One region of the Marinobacterium sp. xm-a-127 genome, then DNA from elsewhere that is predicted to be linked to it. Evidence: predicted binding sites of a transcription regulator. Region 1 holds the regulator's gene; each other region holds the start of a gene.
The links. The regulator LexA, encoded in region 1, represses DNA repair genes until DNA is damaged. The targets are predictions, from matches to a motif close to TACTGTNTANNTANACAGTA.
Positions count from the first base shown of each region.

Region 1 (4,883 bases):
CACCAATGGTATGTGGCAAATTGAAGCAGCCAAAGCTAAGAAGCGTTAATGGCTGACCTATACTCCCAGCGTGTGAATCAAACACTCGCGTTTGCACAATATGCGCTGGTGGGTATCAACACTGAGTTGACCGGTGAATCGACCAATCGTATGAAGCTTCGTGGCCTGCAAGAGGCTGCGCTGTTTCATTTAGACAGCGCCTATAAAGCCTATCTTAATGAGTTGGCTGAACGTGAGCGTGTCCTGCTGACCCAGTCGACACCCTCTGAATTGAGCAAGGCTTTTAAGCAACAGGGAATCCATTCCAGTGAGTTGGATGAGATGGAGCTGCTCTGTCAGGATTCCGGTAGTTGGTTGTCTAAGTTGATCAGTGCCATCAAAGCTATTCATAAACCCCTACCTCCCTCGCAAGAGAGCGCTAGCCAATCTGACATAGCAATTATAGATTTAGCGAAAGAAGCGAGCCTTGAGGAGCAACTTGAGACTCAGTTGCAGGGTTGGTATGAGCAGTTACGAGCGATGATCCTGAGGCATCGCTCTAACGCGCAAGAGTGGTAAACTCAGTTCATTCCTTTTGTTTCAACACCCTTCACAAAGAGATGATCATTCAGATAGTGTCTTGTCGCATCCGCAAGTGGGGCTGATTTGCGACTGCTCACATCCATCTGAACAATGGTCGTCTCTGCCGTCGCGACACAGACGTCATCTTGGAACAGCACCTGGTAGAGCCCAAATGAGCTGGTACCCACCCGAGTTACACCGGTGCCAATATCCAGACGTCCTGGCCAGGTGATCTCACCTAGAAAGTTCAAATGCAGACTGGCAATGACAAATTCGCAATTGTCATTGGCCAGTGGGTCTTTTGGATCGTAGAGAAATTCGACACGGCCTGTCTCTAGGTAGGTACTGAATGCGGCATTGTTCACGTGGCCCTGACGATCGGTATCGGCATAACGGATCTTATCAAATGTTTGGATAGGGAAGTCGGTTAACTGATACGGCTGCTGATTTGGCTTGTGCGATCCCACACTATTCTCCTTGTAAGTGGTACTCCTCTATTGAGCCTATGATGGTTCAGGGTCTGATTCAAGCTAAATAAAAAAGCCGCTCAAAGAGCGGCTATGGGGGTCTTTGCTACAACGCAGCAAAGGGGGAGGCTAAATTTTTTTACGTACCAATAGACACTCTGTTTCGCTAGAGATCTGAGTGCGTTTCAGTTGGCTGACTAACGCGTCATCGGCAGGGTCATTGTGCCAGCAGATCAGTGTGTGACAGGTTCCCGCTTGCAGTGCGCGCTGAGCCAGTTTGTCTAAACCATGGCGCTTATCACGACGAAGTATCCACACTTTTTTGAGGTCGACACCTGCATCCGCCAGCACCTGCTTAGTCAAAGATTTTGGCGGCTCTAACATAACCAGCCAGCTCTCTTTTTGACTTAATGCGGCAAGCATCGGCAGAAGCATGGTGTTCAGATTTACCTCTGAGGTGTGCTGAACCAGCTCAGTCAAAACCAGTGGTTTAAGACCCGCATCATTCTGTGCAAATTGATTGTAAGCAATCATGGTGATTACCTTTAAAAGTCATTCTGTTGACGAATTACGCCAACACCCAAGCCTTCGATGGTTAACTGCTCTTCACGAAGATCAACTTTAATCGGGTCGAACTCTTCGTTCTCTGCTATCAAGTAGACCATGTGACCATCGCGGTGGAATCGTTTTACCGTGACATCTTCACCGACACGAGCAACGACTATCTGACCCTCACGTGCTTCACGTGTTTGGTGAACTGCTAAAAGATCACCATCCATAATGCCGATGTCTTTCATACTCATGCCGCGGACACGGAGTAGGTAGTCTGCTCTTGGGCGAAAGAAGTCTGAACTGATGGTGCAGTAATCATCGATGTGTTGTTCTGCGAGGATGGGTTCACCTGCGGCAACTTGACCGATGATCGCTAGGCCCTCCTGCTCCTCCTCTTCACCGACGATACGGATACCGCGAGAGGTGCCAGGGATCATCTCAATGGCCCCTTTACGTGCTAAGGCCTTTAGGTGCTCCTCTGCTGCATTGGCAGATTTAAACCCTAGATCGCGAGCAATATCGACGCGTGTAGGTGGAAATCCTGTTTCATCAATATGGCGACGGATGCAATCAAGCACCTCTTCTTGACGATTTGTAAGCTTCATAAACGCCCCCTATGACAGTACTGATTGGAATTTAAATGACTGTCTGTTTATTCAGTATTTGTATTTTTATACAGTATTTTAAATGTCGTCAAGTTTTTTCTGTTTGTATATCCAGTATTTTTGTATGATGGCCAACTAATTCGGAGGCGATGTGCTTAACAAAGAGACCCAAACCACCATACAGACAGCTTATCGCGCATTTCTAAATGCTCGCGATTTAAAGGCTCGTTATGCACAAAAGCATATGATTGCAGCGGTCGCACGGCAGTTGGGTGGTATCTTGTCGGACGATGCGGGTCAGCGTCTGGGTGAAAATCATCTGGTCGCCGTAGAGGCTGGAACGGGCACCGGTAAAACCATTGCTTACCTGCTGGCCGCACTTCCAATAGCGCAGGCTAAAGGTAAAACGCTGATCATTTCGACCGCTACCGTTGCGCTTCAGGAGCAGCTTTTATTAAAAGATCTTCCTGAGTTGGCTGAGCACGCCGGTATTGAATTTAAGTACGAAATTGCTAAAGGGCGTCGGCGCTACCTCTGTGTTAGCCGATTAGAGTCTCTTCTTAGTAATCAGCAGGATCTTTCACAGTCAGCCCTGTTTGAAGATGAGTTGGCCCAAGTTTTGGGGCCTGAACAGATCAAAGAGTACAGCGGCCTGTTGGATGAGTTTGCCAGTGGTCGTTGGAAGGGTGATCGTGATGAGCTAGAGCGCAACCTGGATGATGAGACCTGGATGCCGCTTACCTCAGACCATATGCAGTGTACTAATCGTCGCTGTGCGCATTTCAACGCCTGTCCGTTTTATCGTGCTAGGGCCGATATTGAGACAACCGATCTCTTGGTGGTCAACCACGATCTTGTACTGGCTGACTTGGCGTTAGGCGGTGGTGCGATTCTTCCTGAACCGGCCGATTCAATCTACATATTTGATGAGGCGCATCATCTGGGTGATAAGGCGACTAACCACTTCGCGCTCTCTATGCGAGTTAAAGCGAGTGAAAAGGCCTTCAAAACCCTGGAGCGTCAGTTAAAAGGGCTGTTGGATGAAGCGGATTCTGCATTGGTTTTGCAAGATCCAATCAGTCGTATTCAATCCAGTCTCAATGTGGTTCAGGGGCATTTGCAGCGTCTGGACGATCTAGTCTCTGAACAGTTTTTGCCACTCCCGGTGGATGAGCGCAGGTTGCGCTACCCGCAAGGCAGGGTACCCGACAGTTTGGCTAGCCTGACACGTGAATTGGCTCAGTTTTTATCACAGGTTGATCCTCAGTTAGAGAAGATTATTAATGCCCTTAAAGGGGCGATGGAAGATGAAGAGTCTGCACTCGATAAGGGTGTAGGGGAGCGCTGGTTGCCACCGCTAAGTACCCAGTTTAGCCGTGTCCAGAAGATGATGTGGCTGTGTAGAAGTTTTTCGCAAGATATTGAAAATGAAGAGGATAAAGTTGCAAGGTGGTTGGTTCGTCATGAGTCTGAAGCGGGTCGCGATATTGAACTTCACAGCGCCCCTGTCTCCGCTCAAAACCATCTTCAAGATCTGCTCTGGGATCAGTGTTACGGTGCGGTTTTAACCTCAGCAACGCTAACGGCCCTTGGGCGGTTTGATTCCCTCTTTACTCAATTGGGTCTCCCTTTGGATACGCCAGCACTGCGAATGCCTAGTCCTTTTGACTACGCCAATAAGGCCGTTTTGCATGTCCCGAAAATGAAGTTCGATCCTTCAAAAGCGGATCTTCATACCGAAGAGGTTGCTGATTGGCTTAACCGAGAGTTACCCAATTTAACCTCTGTATTGGTTCTGTTTACCTCTTGGCGCCAAATGCGTCGAGTCGAAGAGTTAATGGATACCAAACTGCTGTCGCGTTTAACGGTTCAAGGTGAACTCAGTAAGCAAGCGATGCTGATAGAGCACAAAGCGAGAATCGACCGTGACGAACCCAGTGTTATTTTTGGTTTGGCGTCGTTTGCAGAGGGTGTAGATCTACCCGGTCACTACCTAAAAGATGTTATCATTACCAAGTTGCCTTTTAGTGTTCCAGATGATCCTGTGGATGCGACCTTGGCTGAGTGGATAGAAGCCCGCGGTGGTAACCCTTTCATGGAGATAAGTGTACCCGCAGCCTCTATCAAACTAACTCAAGCGGCAGGCAGATTACTGCGTACGGAGAATGATTCCGGTCGTGTTGTTTTACTTGATAGGCGTGTCGTGACACGTCGTTATGGACAGCAGTTGATCGATGCGCTTCCTCCTTTTGCGCGCCATTTTGAATGATCTATTGATTGAGAGATCCCGATTTTGACTACAGATACCAACCCTGAACAGCAACAAGGTAATCAAGATTCAAATGAAAAGCGGCGTCGCACCCAGCGTCGTCGTCCCCGCAAAAGCCGTGACGACAAACCTCGTCGCTCGCAAGAGTGGAGCCTTGATCAGTTTGTTGTAGAGCCTCAAAAGGGTAAGGATCGTTTCCACGATTTCTATCTGCCAGACTCATTGATGCGTGGTATTCATGAGCTTGGCTTTGAGTACGCAACACCGATTCAAGCGGCAACGATTAAGCCGGCACTTCAAGGCCGTGACATCATTGGTAAGGCTCAGACCGGTACCGGTAAAACTGCAGCTTTTCTAATCGGGATCATTACCGATCTTCTCGACTTCAAGTTGGATGTTGAACCGCGCAAGGGTGAACCCCGTGCATTG
Region 1 covers NZ_WBYH01000002.1:51,734-56,616, reverse strand. Annotated here, with positions in the region: gene topA (type I DNA topoisomerase) at 1-49, shown strand, start outside; gene XMA127_RS04395 (DUF6586 family protein) at 49-558, shown strand; gene XMA127_RS04390 (thioesterase family protein) at 561-1,028, opposite strand; gene XMA127_RS04385 (SulA-like leucine-rich domain-containing protein) at 1,158-1,562, opposite strand; gene lexA (transcriptional repressor LexA) at 1,574-2,185, opposite strand; gene dinG (ATP-dependent DNA helicase DinG) at 2,337-4,454, shown strand; partial or broken gene XMA127_RS04370 (DEAD/DEAH box helicase) at 4,479-4,883, shown strand, end outside.

Region 2 (4,883 bases), on a different contig from region 1:
GCTCGCTGATTTTGATATTGGCCAGGCCGTGGCACTTAAAGGCATTGACGGTGGTATTGAAAACACCAACTTTTTCTTAACAACAGAAAAGAGCGGCCAGCAGGCGGAGTATGTACTCACTCTCTTTGAAGAGCTTGACAGAGATGAGGCACCTTTCTTTGTTGAACTGGGCAGCTGGCTAGCGAAACGTAATGTTCCCGTCTCTTATGCCATCGAAGATCGCAATGGCATTGGTCTGAAACAGATCTCAAAAAAACCGGCCATTATTCAACCGCGATACCCCGGTGCACACCTAAAACGCGAGCTTATGACGGCCAATCATTGTGCTCAAATCGGCACAGCCCTTGCACACTACCACCAAGCCTCTAAGGATTTTTATCTAAAGCGTCAGGCACACCGTGGGGTATTTTGGTGGCGCAGAGAGAGTGAACGACTCGCGCCTTTTATCGATTCAGAGTCTCGTGATCTGCTATCCGAAGAGGTCGCTCGGTTTGATGAGCTACGCGACACCTACACCAACCTGCCGATGGGCATTACCCATGGCGATCTTTTCCATGACAACGCGCTGTTCCATGAGGATAAGCTGACGGCAATTCTGGATATCTACAATGCGGCAACCGCCTACTGGCTCTATGACCTTGCGATTGTCGCCAATGATTGGTGTCTGGATGAGAATCTGCAGATTGATCCGGTGAGAGAGCAAGCGCTGTTAAAAGCCTATTCAGCGATTCGCCCCTTTAGTGCAGAAGAGCATGAGGTTTGGCCGCAGCTGACTCGTACCGCCGCGATGCGTTTTTGGCTATCACGCCTTGAGCCTTGGGTTGATGCCCAGCAAGGCAACGGCAGCGATAAGACACTGAAAGACCCTGATGAGTTTAAACAGGTGCTGATGCACCGAATTAAATCGCCGAGTCAGCTGTAGGAACGAATTTCTACATTTAAGAGAGTGGTGTCAGACCGAAGGTCATATATGGTCTGACCCATCTATCTATGCCAGTGATAATAAAGCTTCCGCCAACTTAATCTCGTCGTAGCGATCTGTGCGTTCAGGATTAGCCAGATCAACATCCAAAAGCTGAATGCCACGCTTACCAAGCCAGTTTAGAAACTCTGCATCAATGCCACTCAACAGTGTGGAATCGGTCAGCAGAATATCGATACAGCGCTCCGATCCACCTTGAAAACCACCGCCTGCATCTCGAGCAACAAATCGTTCCAACTGCTCAACCTGCTCCTGCAAGGTCATACCAAACTGCTCAGGATCCATACCTAAATTTGGGACATACACTTTGCTGGCAGGGTTATCCATGATCGCTTTACCCACCCCTTTGGGGAGTAGGTTAGCCAGAATACTGCTATAGAAACTACCGGGCGGGAAGACGACCAGATCTGCTGAATTGATCCAACCTCTCTCTTGATCAGCCAAATGCGATTCCGTGCCCTGCGGCAAATGCAGATCAAGTAAGGCGATACGCTCATTTAATGGCTGGGACTCTTTTCCTGTCATCCGATGCTGCCCGATGATCTCTCGCCCACTCTCTGTCGTCACTTTCAGTTCACCGCACTCGTCCGTAACAGTGCGTACTTGGCCTCTAACATGAACCAGACGACTAAACAGCAGAGCAATAGGATCTAATGATCGATTATGGCTCAGGTAGCCCCCCGCCAATATCAGATTACCAATACTGGCTCGCCTGAAGTCAAAATCCTTGGGGGCTGACTCAAGAAAGTAGTTTAAAAAATCACAAATAATGCTCTGAACTGGCTCGGGAATGGACTGAACGCGCCTGTCGTTGCGTTGTTGCATCGCCTCGACCCTTGCACGTAATAACGACTGTGATTCATCGGTCGGCAGGCGGTACGCAAACAGCTCGGTCACTTCAGGGTGACCGTCGAGTGAAGCGTCAGCTAACGCCATCATGCGGGAGCGCAAATCGCCAACAGCAGGCATATCAAATGCTTTTCGCAACACAGCGGAGCTGCCGCCAGAGTCAAAGGGGGTCACTAAATGAATAGAATTATGAGTGTATCGTTTGAGTATCTGCGAAAAGCCATTCAACGCAGTGCCACCGCTGAAAAAGAGCAGCCTCGGCCCGGTAACAGGGTTGGCTTGATACTCAGCCAAACGGGCAGTCGTATGGTCAGCAGATAAGGGCATTCACTACTCAATGAAGGTGGATATGTCATCCCAGTGTAAGTTTGCTGCGTAGGAATGCCAAGACTCCCATAATAATTATGCGTATACTGTACGCCCATTCAGTAATTTCTCTTTTTGAGCAGTGCGGCACTATGGATGTAACTCACATTATCGACTCCCTCAACGATGCGCAGCGTGAAGCGGTTACCGCGGATATTAGCAACCTTCTGGTGCTGGCCGGTGCAGGATCAGGCAAGACGCGTGTCTTGGTTCACCGAATCGCTTGGTTGATAGAAGCCGAGCAGATTTCACCCTATTCGATATTGGCGGTTACCTTTACTAATAAAGCGGCTAAAGAGATGCGTGGACGTATCGAGAGCCTGCTCAACGTCAATGTGCATGGCATGTGGGTCGGTACTTTCCACGGCTTGGCGCACCGACTGCTTCGCTCGCACTGGCAAGAGGCCGGGCTGCGTGAGAACTTCCAGATCATGGACTCCGATGACCAGTTACGTTTGGTTAAACGCATCTCTAAGGAGATGGGATTAGACGATTCACGCTGGCCGCCGAAACAGATTCAGTGGTACATCAATGCACAGAAAGATGAAGGGCTACGCAGTAAACATCTAGAGCGCACCGGTGACCTGGTACAAGACACCTTAATACGTGTCTATGAGGCGTATGAACAAGCCTGTGATCGCGGCGGCATGATCGATTTTGGTGAACTCCTGCTGCGCTGCCTTGAACTGCTGCGTGATAAGAACCCACAACTGCTGCAGCACTACAAAGAGCGCTTCCGTTACGTCTTAGTAGACGAGTTCCAAGACACCAACGCCATTCAGTACGCTTGGTTGCGCCTGCTCTGTCAGGGTGAACACAAACTGATGGCCGTGGGCGATGACGATCAGTCGATTTACGGCTGGCGTGGCGCACGTATTGAGAACATTCAAAACCTTGAGGCACACTTTGGTGGGCTTAAGACCATCAAGTTAGAGCAGAACTACCGCTCGACAGACAACATTCTGTCTGCGGCCAATGCCGTCATTCGCAACAACTTTGGACGACTGGGTAAGGAGCTGTGGACCGAGGGCAATCAAGGCGATCCTATCAGCCTCTACGCAGCCTTTAATGAACAGGATGAAGCGCGATTCATTGTCGATCGCATCGCACAGTGGGTATCGGATGGTAATCGTCGTGACGAGAGCGCCATTCTCTACCGTTCCAACGCACAATCCCGTGTGCTTGAGGAGATGCTGATCCGTGCCGCAATTCCCTATCGCATCTATGGCGGCCAACGATTCTATGAGCGTTTAGAGATTAAAAATGCCCTCGCCTACCTGCGCCTAATAGCCAACCGCGATGACGATACGGCGATGGAGCGCGTCATTAACGTGCCAACCCGAGGCATCGGCACCCGCACCATTGAAGAGGTACGCGATTACGCGCGAAGCCAAGGCATATCAATGTGGCGAGCCTCGAACGAGATTATCGAGCATAAGAAACTACCTGCACGTGCCGGCAATGCACTGCAGGCCTTCTTAGATCTGGTCAATCAGTTGACGGTTGATACAGAAGAGGCATCCCTGCAGGAGCGGACAGAACATACCATTCGCTTCTCTGGACTGATTGCTCACCATGAAAAAGAGAAAGGTGAAAAAGCTCAATCACGCATCGAAAACTTAGAAGAGCTAGTGACCGCAGCGCGCCAGTTTGAGCAGCAGTGGTCCCAGGAGGAGAACCCTGAGTTCCCTTCCGTGCTGGCAGCCTTTCTTGATCAAGCTGCACTGGATGCCGGTGAATCACAGGCGGATCCCAATACCGACAGCGTTCAACTGATGACACTGCACTCAGCGAAAGGCTTGGAGTTCCCGCTGGTCTTCCTATGCGGTATGGAAGAAGGCTTGTTCCCACACAGCATGTCGGCAGAAGAGCCCGGACGTTTAGAAGAGGAGCGCCGCCTCTGTTATGTAGGCATTACGCGTGCCATGCAGAAACTCTACATGACCTATGCTGAGTCCCGCCGCCTTCATGGCCAAGACAACTACAACCGCCCTTCACGCTTCATTCAAGAGATTCCATTGGAGTTGATTGAAGAGGTGCGCCTAAATGCCAGCGTTCGCCGACCCCTCTCGAGTGGCTCGGAGATGGAGGTCAGCTTCACACCACAATCCGCTTTTGCCAGCGAAGTACCCGATACTCAGCTCAGTTTAGGCCAGAGAGTCAATCACCCTAAATTTGGTGACGGCATGGTCATAAACTTTGAGGGGTCCGGCCCGAAGGCCCGAGTACAAGTGAACTTCGACTATGAAGGCACCAAATGGCTAGTCGTTGGTTTTGCTAATCTAACAACGCTGTGAATAAAACATTTCAGTTTGTTTAAAGAAAAATTACACCTGTGTAACATTCTTGTAACAAAAGTGTATTTAAATGGCGTCAACTTAAATTAGCGACTACTTTAAGTAGTGGTAAATCAATGAACCAAGCAAGAGGAGCTTCTCTTGGAAATTAAAGACATGAATAAGCTTGATAAAGCGACAGCATCTAACCGTGGCGATGTTATGCGCATCGGTTACGCCCTGCTCTTCCTAGTAGGTATTGTTCTCTTTATCTCAGCACAAGTTGGGGATATCCCAGGAAGTTACATCCTTGTCATTGCCGCAATGATCGGTGGTTACATGGCAATGAACATTGGTGCTAACGACGTAGCCAATAACGTGGGCCCAGCAGTAGGTTCAAAGGCGCTTAC
Region 2 covers NZ_WBYH01000006.1:107,431-112,313, forward strand. Annotated here, with positions in the region: gene XMA127_RS10870 (homoserine kinase) at 1-922, shown strand, start outside; gene XMA127_RS10875 (GAK system CofD-like protein) at 989-2,158, opposite strand; gene uvrD (DNA helicase II) at 2,290-4,494, shown strand; gene XMA127_RS10885 (inorganic phosphate transporter) at 4,651-4,883, shown strand, end outside.
Region 2: a site for LexA is predicted at 2,243-2,262, ahead of uvrD (DNA helicase II). Genes of this name have one in related genera too.

Region 3 (4,883 bases), on a different contig from region 1:
AACGGCCTCTTCAAGACTCAAATCGAGGTTGTAACGCAGATCGGCACCGCGACGCACGCTGGAACGACCGCGACCACGACCACCGCCGCCACCGAACATGTCGCCAAAGACATCGCCAAAGATATCTGAGAAGCCACCTTCAAAGCCGCCGCCCATACCACCTTGGCCACCCAACCCAGCATGACCATACTGATCGTAGGCCGCTTTCTTCTGCGCATCCGACAGTACTTCGTACGCTTCGCTGATCTCTTTAAACTTGAGTTCAGCCGCCTCGTCATCCGGGTTGCGGTCAGGGTGATACTTCATCGCTAAGCGACGGTAAGCCTTTTTGATGTCACGGTCAGATGCATCACGAGAGACACCTAAGAGTTCATAATAATCTTGCTTGCTCATACTGCGTGTAAACCTGTAATTACGCTATCGTGAATATGACAACGCGGGAGTAAAGACCCCCGCGCTGACACACGATTTTGTGAGAGTCTTAACTCTCGTTATTGCTTGCTAAGCTTACTTCTTGTCGTCTTTGACTTCTTCAAACTCAGCATCAACAACGTCATCGCCTGCATCGCGAGCCGCTTCAGCTTCAGCGCCTTGGCCAGCTTCTGCTTGTTGTGCAGCGTCTGCATACATCTTCTGAGCAACACCCGAAACCGCTTCTGTTAGCGCTTCAGTTTTTGCTGTGATCTCTGCAGTGTCAGAGCCTTTCAACGCCTCTTCAAGTGCAGTGATGGCTGCTTCGATGTTCGATTTCTCTTCATCAGAAGCCTTATCACCCGCATCTTCTAGCGTCTTACGTGCTGTGTGAACCATGGCATCACCTTGGTTACGAGCAGCCGTTAGCTCTTCAAATTTCTTATCTTCTTCAGCGTGCGCTTCGGCATCCTGAACCATCTTCTCGACTTCGTCATCGCTTAGACCAGAAGAGGCTTTAATAACGATCGACTGCTCTTTGCCAGTCGCCTGGTCTTTAGCAGAAACGTTTAGGATACCGTTAGCATCGATGTCGAAAGTCACTTCGATCTGCGGCATGCCACGTGGTGCTGGTGGGATATCGGCAAGGTCGAAACGGCCTAGCGACTTGTTCTGAGTCGCTTGCTTACGCTCACCCTGAACAACGTGAATGGTTACCGCTGTCTGGTTGTCTTCCGCTGTCGAGAAGGTCTGCGACTTACGCGTTGGGATCGTCGTGTTCTTGTCGATCAGTGGTGTCGCAACGCCACCCATTGTTTCGATACCTAGAGTCAGTGGTGTTACGTCCAGTAGAAGAACGTCTTTCACATCACCTGACAGTACCGCACCCTGAAGCGCAGCACCCATCGCTACCGCTTCGTCTGGGTTAACGTCTTTACGTGGCTCTTTACCGAAGAACTCAGCCACTTTCGCCTGCACCATTGGCATACGAGTCTGACCACCGACGAGGATAACGTCGTCGATCTCAGAAGCGGATAGGCCAGCATCTTGTAGTGCAATGCGACATGGCTCAAGTGAACGTTGAACAAGGTCTTCAACCAGTGACTCTAGCTTCGAACGAGACAGTTTAACGTTCAAGTGCTTAGGACCTGTTGCATCCGCTGTGATGTATGGCAGGTTAACGTCAGTAGACTGTGCCGATGATAGCTCAACTTTCGCTTTCTCACCCGCCTCTTTTAGACGCTGTAGCGCTAGCGGATCGTTATGTAGATCGATGCCAGACTCTTTCTTGAACTCGTCTGCTAGGTAGTTGATAACCGCAAGGTCGAAGTCTTCACCACCTAGGAATGTATCACCGTTGGTTGCAAGTACTTCAAACTGGTGCTCGCCATCAACGTCTGCAATTTCGATGATCGAGATATCGAAAGTACCACCACCTAGGTCGTACACTGCGATCGTGCGATCGCCGGCAGCTTTATCCATGCCATACGCAAGAGCTGCAGCGGTTGGCTCGTTGATGATACGTTTAACTTCTAAGCCTGCGATACGACCCGCATCTTTTGTTGCTTGACGCTGAGAGTCGTTGAAGTAAGCAGGAACCGTGATAACCGCTTCCGTTACCGATTCGCCTAGGTAATCTTCAGCAGTCTTCTTCATCTTCTTAAGAACTTCTGCAGAGATCTGAGGCGGTGCTAGCTTCTCGCCTTTTACCTCAACCCACGCATCGCCATTGTCCGCTTTAGCGATGTTGTAAGGCACCATTTTGATGTCTTTCTGTACAACATCGTCTTCAAAACGACGACCGATTAGACGCTTGATCGCAAATAGAGTGTTGTCTGGGTTAGTAACTGCCTGACGTTTCGCCGACTGACCAACCAGAGTTTCGCCTTCTGCCGAGTAAGCAATGATCGACGGAGTGGTACGATCGCCTTCAGCGTTCTCAATAACTTTAGTTTTATCGCCTTCAAGTACTGCTACACACGAGTTGGTAGTACCTAGGTCAATACCGATGATTTTACCCATGTTTAAATCTCCTAATGACACCGCGCTGGGTGTTTAAAACTGTTTTACCTTAACCCCTATATGGGTGTGGTCTTTCAAATATCAAGTCTGGTTTATAAAAAGGTCTTAACCTTTAGCGACCATCACCATCGCAGGACGAACTAAGCGACCATTAAGTAGGTAGCCCTTCTGCATCACCGCAATGACAGAGTTTGGAGCTGCACCTTCCGCTTCAACCATCGACATCGCTTGATGGTGCTCTGGGTTGAACGCCTCACCCTCTGGGTTGATCACTTCTAGATTGAATTTAGCAACGCCATCGATGAACATTTTGTGCGTCATCTCAACGCCTTCACGAAGCGGTTTAACTACCTCATCTTCGACCTGGCTCGCCTCAATAGCGCGCTCTAGACTGTCGATGACCGGCAGTAGTTCTTCGGCAAATTTCTCAACAGCAAACTTACGCGCTTTATCCACCTCAACCTCAGCACGACGGCGCTGGTTAGCGATCTCCGCTTGGGCACGAGGTTCAAGCTCTGCCAGCTGTTTTTGCAGCTCAGCAATCGTCGCATTCGCAGCGGCTAGCTCTTCTTGAAGGGATTCAACGGTCAGCTCTTCCGTCTCAACCAGTTCAGGCTCCACAAGATTCTCTTCAGCCGTCGCGTCGACTTGACTCTCTTCAACCTGATCTTGGTGTGTCTGATCTTCATTCGCCATGGTGTTATCTCCAGAATCATTCAATCTTGTCTCCTATGTGGTATCGACCATCTGAAATTCAACCCTTCCACGCGCTTTTTTGACCTAAGACTGCACTTTTCTATTGCCTAATACACAAACATTGGTTAAAAATACAGTAACTGTATATCTAAACAGGTATTAAGCCATGTTAACGCTACTCAGCATCCGAAACTTTGCGATCGTCTCAACACTCGACCTAGAACTGAAATCGGGCATGACCGTCGTCAGCGGTGAGACCGGTGCCGGCAAATCGATCATGCTTGATGCACTGGGATTAGCCTTAGGCAAACGCGCTGAAGCCGACTCGGTTCGAGAAGGGGCAAAACGAGCTGAGATTAGCGCCGCGTTCGATATACAAGCACTACCCGATGCGAAACGCTGGTTAGAGGCGAATGAGCTAGAGTCGGAAGAGATCAACGAGTGTATTTTACGCCGCACACTGAGTGCCGACGGTCGCAGCCGAAGCTATATTAATGGCCACCCCTGCCCACTGAACCGCGTCAAAGAGCTGGGTGAGCTGCTTGTCGACATACACGGCCAGCACGAACACCAACGTCTATTAAAGCGCGATTTTCACCGCACCCTGCTCGACAACTACGCCAAAGCCAATGAGACAGCACAGGAAGTACGTAAACTCTTTACCCAGTGGCAATCAAAGCAGAGTGAGTTGAAACGCCTTCAAGACATGAGTGAAGAGGCGAATGCGCAACTGCAACTGCTGAGCTATCAAACGGAAGAGCTCAACCGTTTAGACCCTCAAACAGGTGAACTGCAAGCCTTAGAAGAGGAGCAGAAGATACTCTCCAACGCAGGGTCAATCCTTAACAGTGGCCAACAGATCCAGATGCTTCTTAGCGAGGGTGAAGAGAGCAACGCCACAGCGGTACTCAACCAAGCACTGCACCTATTGGGCGACATCGAAGCGGACTCACCTGCACTACAGCAGACCGCCGAGATGCTAAACGCTGCTCTGATTCAAGTGGAAGAGGCCGAACGCGAGTTGAGCCATTTTGTTCAACGAGTTGAGTTGGACCCTGAGCGCTTACAAGAGGTGGAAGATCGCTTAACCAGCATCTACGATCTAGCCAGGAAACACCGCATTGCGCCAGAGCAGTTACCGGAATTAAAAGACCAACTAAATACTGAACTCGACTCTTTGGCTCATGTCGATGAGAACTTAGAGCAACTCGAATCCGAGGTTGCTACGGCTAATGCCGCATTGATTGAGAAAGCTCGCCAACTCAGCAAACTACGCAGCAAAGCAGCCAAACAGCTTGATAAAGAGGTGAATGAACAACTTGCCATGCTGGGCATGAACAGCGCGCGTTTCACAGCCAGTTTGAGTGATATCGATCCTAAATACATTACGGCTCAGGGCTTGGAAGAGATTGAGTTCCTGATCAATACCAATCAGGGCCAAACCGCAAAACCGCTGGCCAAAATTGCCTCGGGTGGTGAACTGTCACGAATTAGCCTTGCGATTCAAGTTGTAACGGCTAAGACGACTGACACCCCGACACTCATTTTTGACGAAGTCGATGTCGGTATTGGCGGAGGCATTGCCGAAGTCGTTGGCCGACTGTTACGTCATTTGAGTGAACGAGCACAGATTCTCTGTGTCACACACCAACCTCAGGTGGCTTCACAAGGAACCCAACACCTGTTTGTCAGCAAAGGCGCAGACACCGGTTCGGTTGAGACCAAAATCACACCACTCACCGAAAATCAGCGCA
Region 3 covers NZ_WBYH01000001.1:238,475-243,357, reverse strand. Annotated here, with positions in the region: gene dnaJ (molecular chaperone DnaJ) at 1-393, opposite strand, end outside; gene dnaK (molecular chaperone DnaK) at 508-2,433, opposite strand; gene grpE (nucleotide exchange factor GrpE) at 2,539-3,129, opposite strand; gene recN (DNA repair protein RecN) at 3,296-4,883, shown strand, end outside.
Region 3: a site for LexA is predicted at 3,268-3,287, ahead of recN (DNA repair protein RecN). Genes of this name have one in related genera too.

Region 4 (4,883 bases), on a different contig from region 1:
CATTGGGTGTCTTAACCGGCGATATAAAACGATCAGGTTCAATCTGCATCTTAGCTTGCCACCATCATCTTTAACGCCTGACGAATCAACGATTCTGTATCGGCCGTCTCACCCAATTCGGTGACCGCTTTTTCAATCGCTTTAGTCGCTTGTAGCGGTTTATAACCCAATGCGACCAGTGCCGTCTCTGCATCCGCCCTGTAATCGACGGTAGGCTTCGCATCTACGACAGGCATAGCAAAATCACTCAGTTCCGCTTCAACACGGGTCGGTAGCTCAAGCCGATCCAGCTTATCCTTCATCTCGATGATTAAACGCTCAGCGGTTTTTTTACCGACACCGGGCAGACGTACCAGGGCTGTACTGTCTTCATGCTGAACCGTTCGAATGAACTCTTGGACGGAGATACCGGAAAGGATAGTCAACGCCAACTTAGGCCCCACCCCATTCACCTTGATCAAGGTTCGAAACAGAGTGCGTTCGTTTTTGTCGGCAAATCCATAAAGAAGCTGTGCATCTTCACGCACAACGAAGTGTGTATACAGCGTTACAAAGGTGCCGACATCCGGCAATTTGTAGAAGGTATTCATGGACGCTTCCAGTTCATAACCGACACCGGAAACATCTATCAGCAACTCTGGAGGTGACTTCTCTACCAATTCACCTGTTAAACGACCTATCACAATCTGACCTCAATAAAGTAACGCATTGATATTATTCGAAAGCATCTACAATCTCCATCGCCCTTTTACTGAACGACGAGTTCCCGCTGTCGCTATTAAGCCTTGACGGGTATAGGCATGACAAAGTGCGATGGCCAACCCATCAGCCGCATCGATCTGTGGCAACCCCGGAAGTGACAAAATACGTTGCACCATCATCTGGACCTGCCCCTTATCCGCAGCGCCAGTTCCAGCTACTGCCTGCTTCACCAGGCGTGCCGCATATTCATGAACCTCTACGCCTCGATTGACGGCCGCTACGATAGCTGCCCCTCTAGCCTGCCCGAGCTTAAGCGCAGAGTCAGCGTTACGAGACATAAAGACCTGCTCTATCGCACACTCTTGAGGCTGGTAGCGCTCAATCAGTTCAGAGACACCGCTAAAGACTTGATTTAACTTATCAGGAAGGGTCGCATCCGCGATTTTGATACAACCACTGGCAACGTACTCAGCCTTATTACCCTGAGCATTGATGATGCCGTATCCGGTAATTCTTGAACCTGGGTCGATTCCCAATATCAGCATCGGTCGCCTGTCGTAGAGATTGTTTTAATGCTGTATATACTAACAGTAGTTGTGATTGAGACCAATACCTTAAACAGACAGCGGTTGACAGGCTAAAGCCAGTCACCGGAGCATTAAATTCGATTAGCAAGTCCAATCGATCGCGGTTTGGCGCGGGGCGCCAATACGCTCCTATAGTAGGACTTTGCAACGATCTCTCTGCGTAGCTCGACTGTAGGAGCGAATTTGAGCGCAGCGAAAAACCGCGATCAACTCGCATCTGCGAGTTGTAAGTCTTTCAGCATTTTCCAGAGACACAAAAAAACCGGCTTACCGCCGGTTTTTTTTAATCAAACACTCGATTAAGGTGTTTTACGCAACTTGATGTTTAGATCACGCAGTTGAGCCGCGCTCACTTCACCCGGCGCTTCAGTCATTGGACATGCCGCTGACTGAGTTTTAGGGAAGGCGATCACTTCACGAATCGAAGTAGAACCTGTCATCAACATAATCAAGCGATCAAGACCGAACGCCAGACCCGCATGTGGTGGCGCACCGAACTTAAGCGCGTTCAATAGGAAGCCAAACTTCTCGTCCGCCTCTTCATCACTGATACCCAGTACTTTGAAGACCGCTTTCTGCATCTCTTGATCGTGGATACGAACCGAACCACCACCAAGCTCACAACCGTTAAGAACCATATCGTAGGCACGTGACAGCTGACCTTCAGGCTGAGCAATCAACTCCTCTGGTGAACAGCTCGGTGCTGTGAATGGGTGGTGAAGCGCTGTCATGCTGCCATCGGAGTTCTCTTCAAACATTGGGAAGTCGACAACCCATAGTGGCGCCCACTCACGCTCAAGCATGTTAAGGTCTTCACCCACTTTGATACGCAGCGCACCCAAGGCTTCGTTAACGATGTTGGCTTTATCCGCACCGAAGAAGACAAGATCACCATCTTTCGCTTCAAGGCGCTCCATAATCTGCAGCGCAATCTCTGCACCCAAGAACTTAACAATTGGAGACTGAAGGCCTTCAGCGCCAGCCGCTAGATCATTCACTTTAATCCACGCCAAACCTTTCGCACCGTAGATTGATACGAACTTAGTGTACTCATCAATCTGCTTACGAGTCAGCTCTGAACCGCCCGGTACTTTAAGAGCCGCGACGCGACCTTTTGGATCCGTTGCTGGGCCAGCAAACACTTTAAAGTCGACAGTTGCGACAAGGTCTGCAACATCAACCAATTCCATAGGAATACGCAGGTCTGGCTTATCAGAACCAAAACGCTGCATCGCCTCAGAGTATGGCATGTGCGGGAACTCGCCTAGATCGATGTTCAATTGATCTTTGAACAGGCCACGGATCATATTTTCAGTGATTGCCATCACCTCGTGCTCATCAAGGAATGAGGTCTCGATATCGATCTGAGTGAACTCTGGCTGACGATCAGCACGCAGGTCTTCATCACGGAAACACTTAGCAATTTGGTAGTAGCGATCAAAGCCAGAGACCATCAGCAGTTGTTTAAACAGCTGTGGTGACTGAGGCAGTGCGAAGAAGCTACCTTCATGAGTACGGCTTGGGACTAGGTAGTCACGTGCACCCTCTGGTGTAGCACGAGTCAGAATCGGCGTTTCGATATCTAGGAAACCTTGATCTTCAAGGTAAGCACGAACCTGGTGAGTCACTTTAGAGCGGAAACGAAGCTTCTCTTGAATCTCTGGACGGCGGAGATCGACGTAGCGGTGACGAAGACGAACATCTTCACCCACTTGCTGGTGCTCATCCAACTGAAAAGGAGGAGTTTCAGCCTTGTTCAGGATGATCAGCTCTTTACCCAGCACCTCGATAGCACCCGTTGGCATATCCGGGTTGGTAGTACCCTCTGGCCGAGCACGAACAAGGCCTTTAACCTCAACTACGAACTCGTTACGGCAGCTATCCGCCAACGCGAAACTCTCTTCGCGATCTGGATCAAACACAACCTGTGTCAAACCCTCACGATCACGAAGATCTAGGAAGATTACGCCACCGTGGTCACGACGACGGTGCACCCAACCTGCCAGGGTAATTTCTTGTCCAATATGTTCTTCACGAAGATCGCCGCAATAGTGGCTGCGCATAACTCTGCTGTCCTATCTACTAAAACCCGCTGAAACGAGTATTAACTAAAATGGTTAGGCCTATGGCCGAAAGGCGGGAATTATACCTGAATTAACAGGCTATTACAGGGCAATTTTTGGTATTTCAAAGAGTATCTTGTGGATTCTAGAGCGGGTGACAGGCTTAAGGCCTGTCACCTTTGGGACGTCAAACTATCTACGAAGAGCGGTAACTGGTTTTCAACCTGTCAAACGCTGATTATACCGCTCTAAACTCAACTTCACCGGTTAACAAGGCATCCAAACGCTCTTTGACAGAGGCTAGCTCATCTGAGCTGTAAGGCTGTGCTGGCACTTTCCCCCAGACTGGTCCTGGCCAAGCAGGATCACTCTCTAACCGGGCGATAACATGTATATGCAATTGGGAAACCATGTTACCTAGATTCGCAACATTCATCTTTTTGGCCGCGAAGATATCGGATAACGCTTGAGCCAGTGCACTGGTCTCCAGCAGCATCTGCTGTTGATCCTCTGCACTGAGATGGTAGATCTCTGTCATACCCGCACGACGAGGTACAAGAATCAGCCAAGGATATTGGCTATCATTCATCAGCAAAACCGAAGAGAGCGGGAAATCACCCAACTTAATCGTATCCGCAGCAAGTTGAGCATCTAACTGAAATTCGAGTTCTAGTTCATCCATTTCTATATACTCCTCGTAACGACCTAACCTTTTCTTAAATATAGACCAAGCAGATGGAAATTAGGACTCATCAATCCATTAATAGTATTGATAAGCATCGTTGGAATGAACTTAAGGATTCCGACTATCCCTTTCTGCGTCATGAATTCTTGGCCGCGATGGAACATTCAGGGTCTGTTTCGACGGAACAGGGTTGGCAACCCTGTCACTTAGAATTAATTGAGGAGGGTGAGACGATTATCTATCTCCCTCTCTATATTAAATACCACTCTTGGGGTGAGTATGTTTTTGATCAGAGTTGGGCAAACGCTTTCCATCAATCCGGCTTAAACTACTATCCAAAGCTTCTAAGCGCAGTCCCTTTTACGCCATCAACCGGCCCGAGATGGGTAGGTAAACTGAAAGCTGAAGAGTCTCTACAGAGAATATCCCAAGCGATTAAAACCTTTGCTAGCGAGTACAAATTAGAGAGCTGGCACCTTCTCTTTCCAAACGACTCATCGATAAAAAGCGCTCTGCCTAGGGATTTGTTAATCAGAAGCGGACTGCAGTATCAGTGGTTTAATAGAGATTATCGTGACTTTAACCACTTCCTAGAAGGGCTCACTTCTCGAAAACGCAAAGAGCTGCGTAAAGAGCGCGAAAAAACCGAGGCGTTTAAATTCATTCACCTCTCAGGTTCAGATATTACCCAAGATCAACTTCAGCAGTTTTACGAACTCTACTCACTCACCTACCTTAAACGGGGACGTGAGCCCTACCTAAATGAGAGTTTCTTTACCGAATTAGTGCACACCATGCCCGAGCAGATGCTGTTTGTCTTTGCACAACTTGACGGAAAAATCGTTG
Region 4 covers NZ_WBYH01000003.1:39,925-44,807, reverse strand. Annotated here, with positions in the region: gene ruvB (Holliday junction branch migration DNA helicase RuvB) at 1-49, opposite strand, end outside; gene ruvA (Holliday junction branch migration protein RuvA) at 51-683, opposite strand; gene ruvC (crossover junction endodeoxyribonuclease RuvC) at 729-1,247, opposite strand; gene aspS (aspartate--tRNA ligase) at 1,589-3,352, opposite strand; gene XMA127_RS06120 (HIT domain-containing protein) at 3,591-4,034, opposite strand; gene XMA127_RS06115 (GNAT family N-acetyltransferase) at 4,088-4,883, shown strand, end outside.
Region 4: a site for LexA is predicted at 1,276-1,295, ahead of ruvC (crossover junction endodeoxyribonuclease RuvC). Genes of this name have one in related genera too.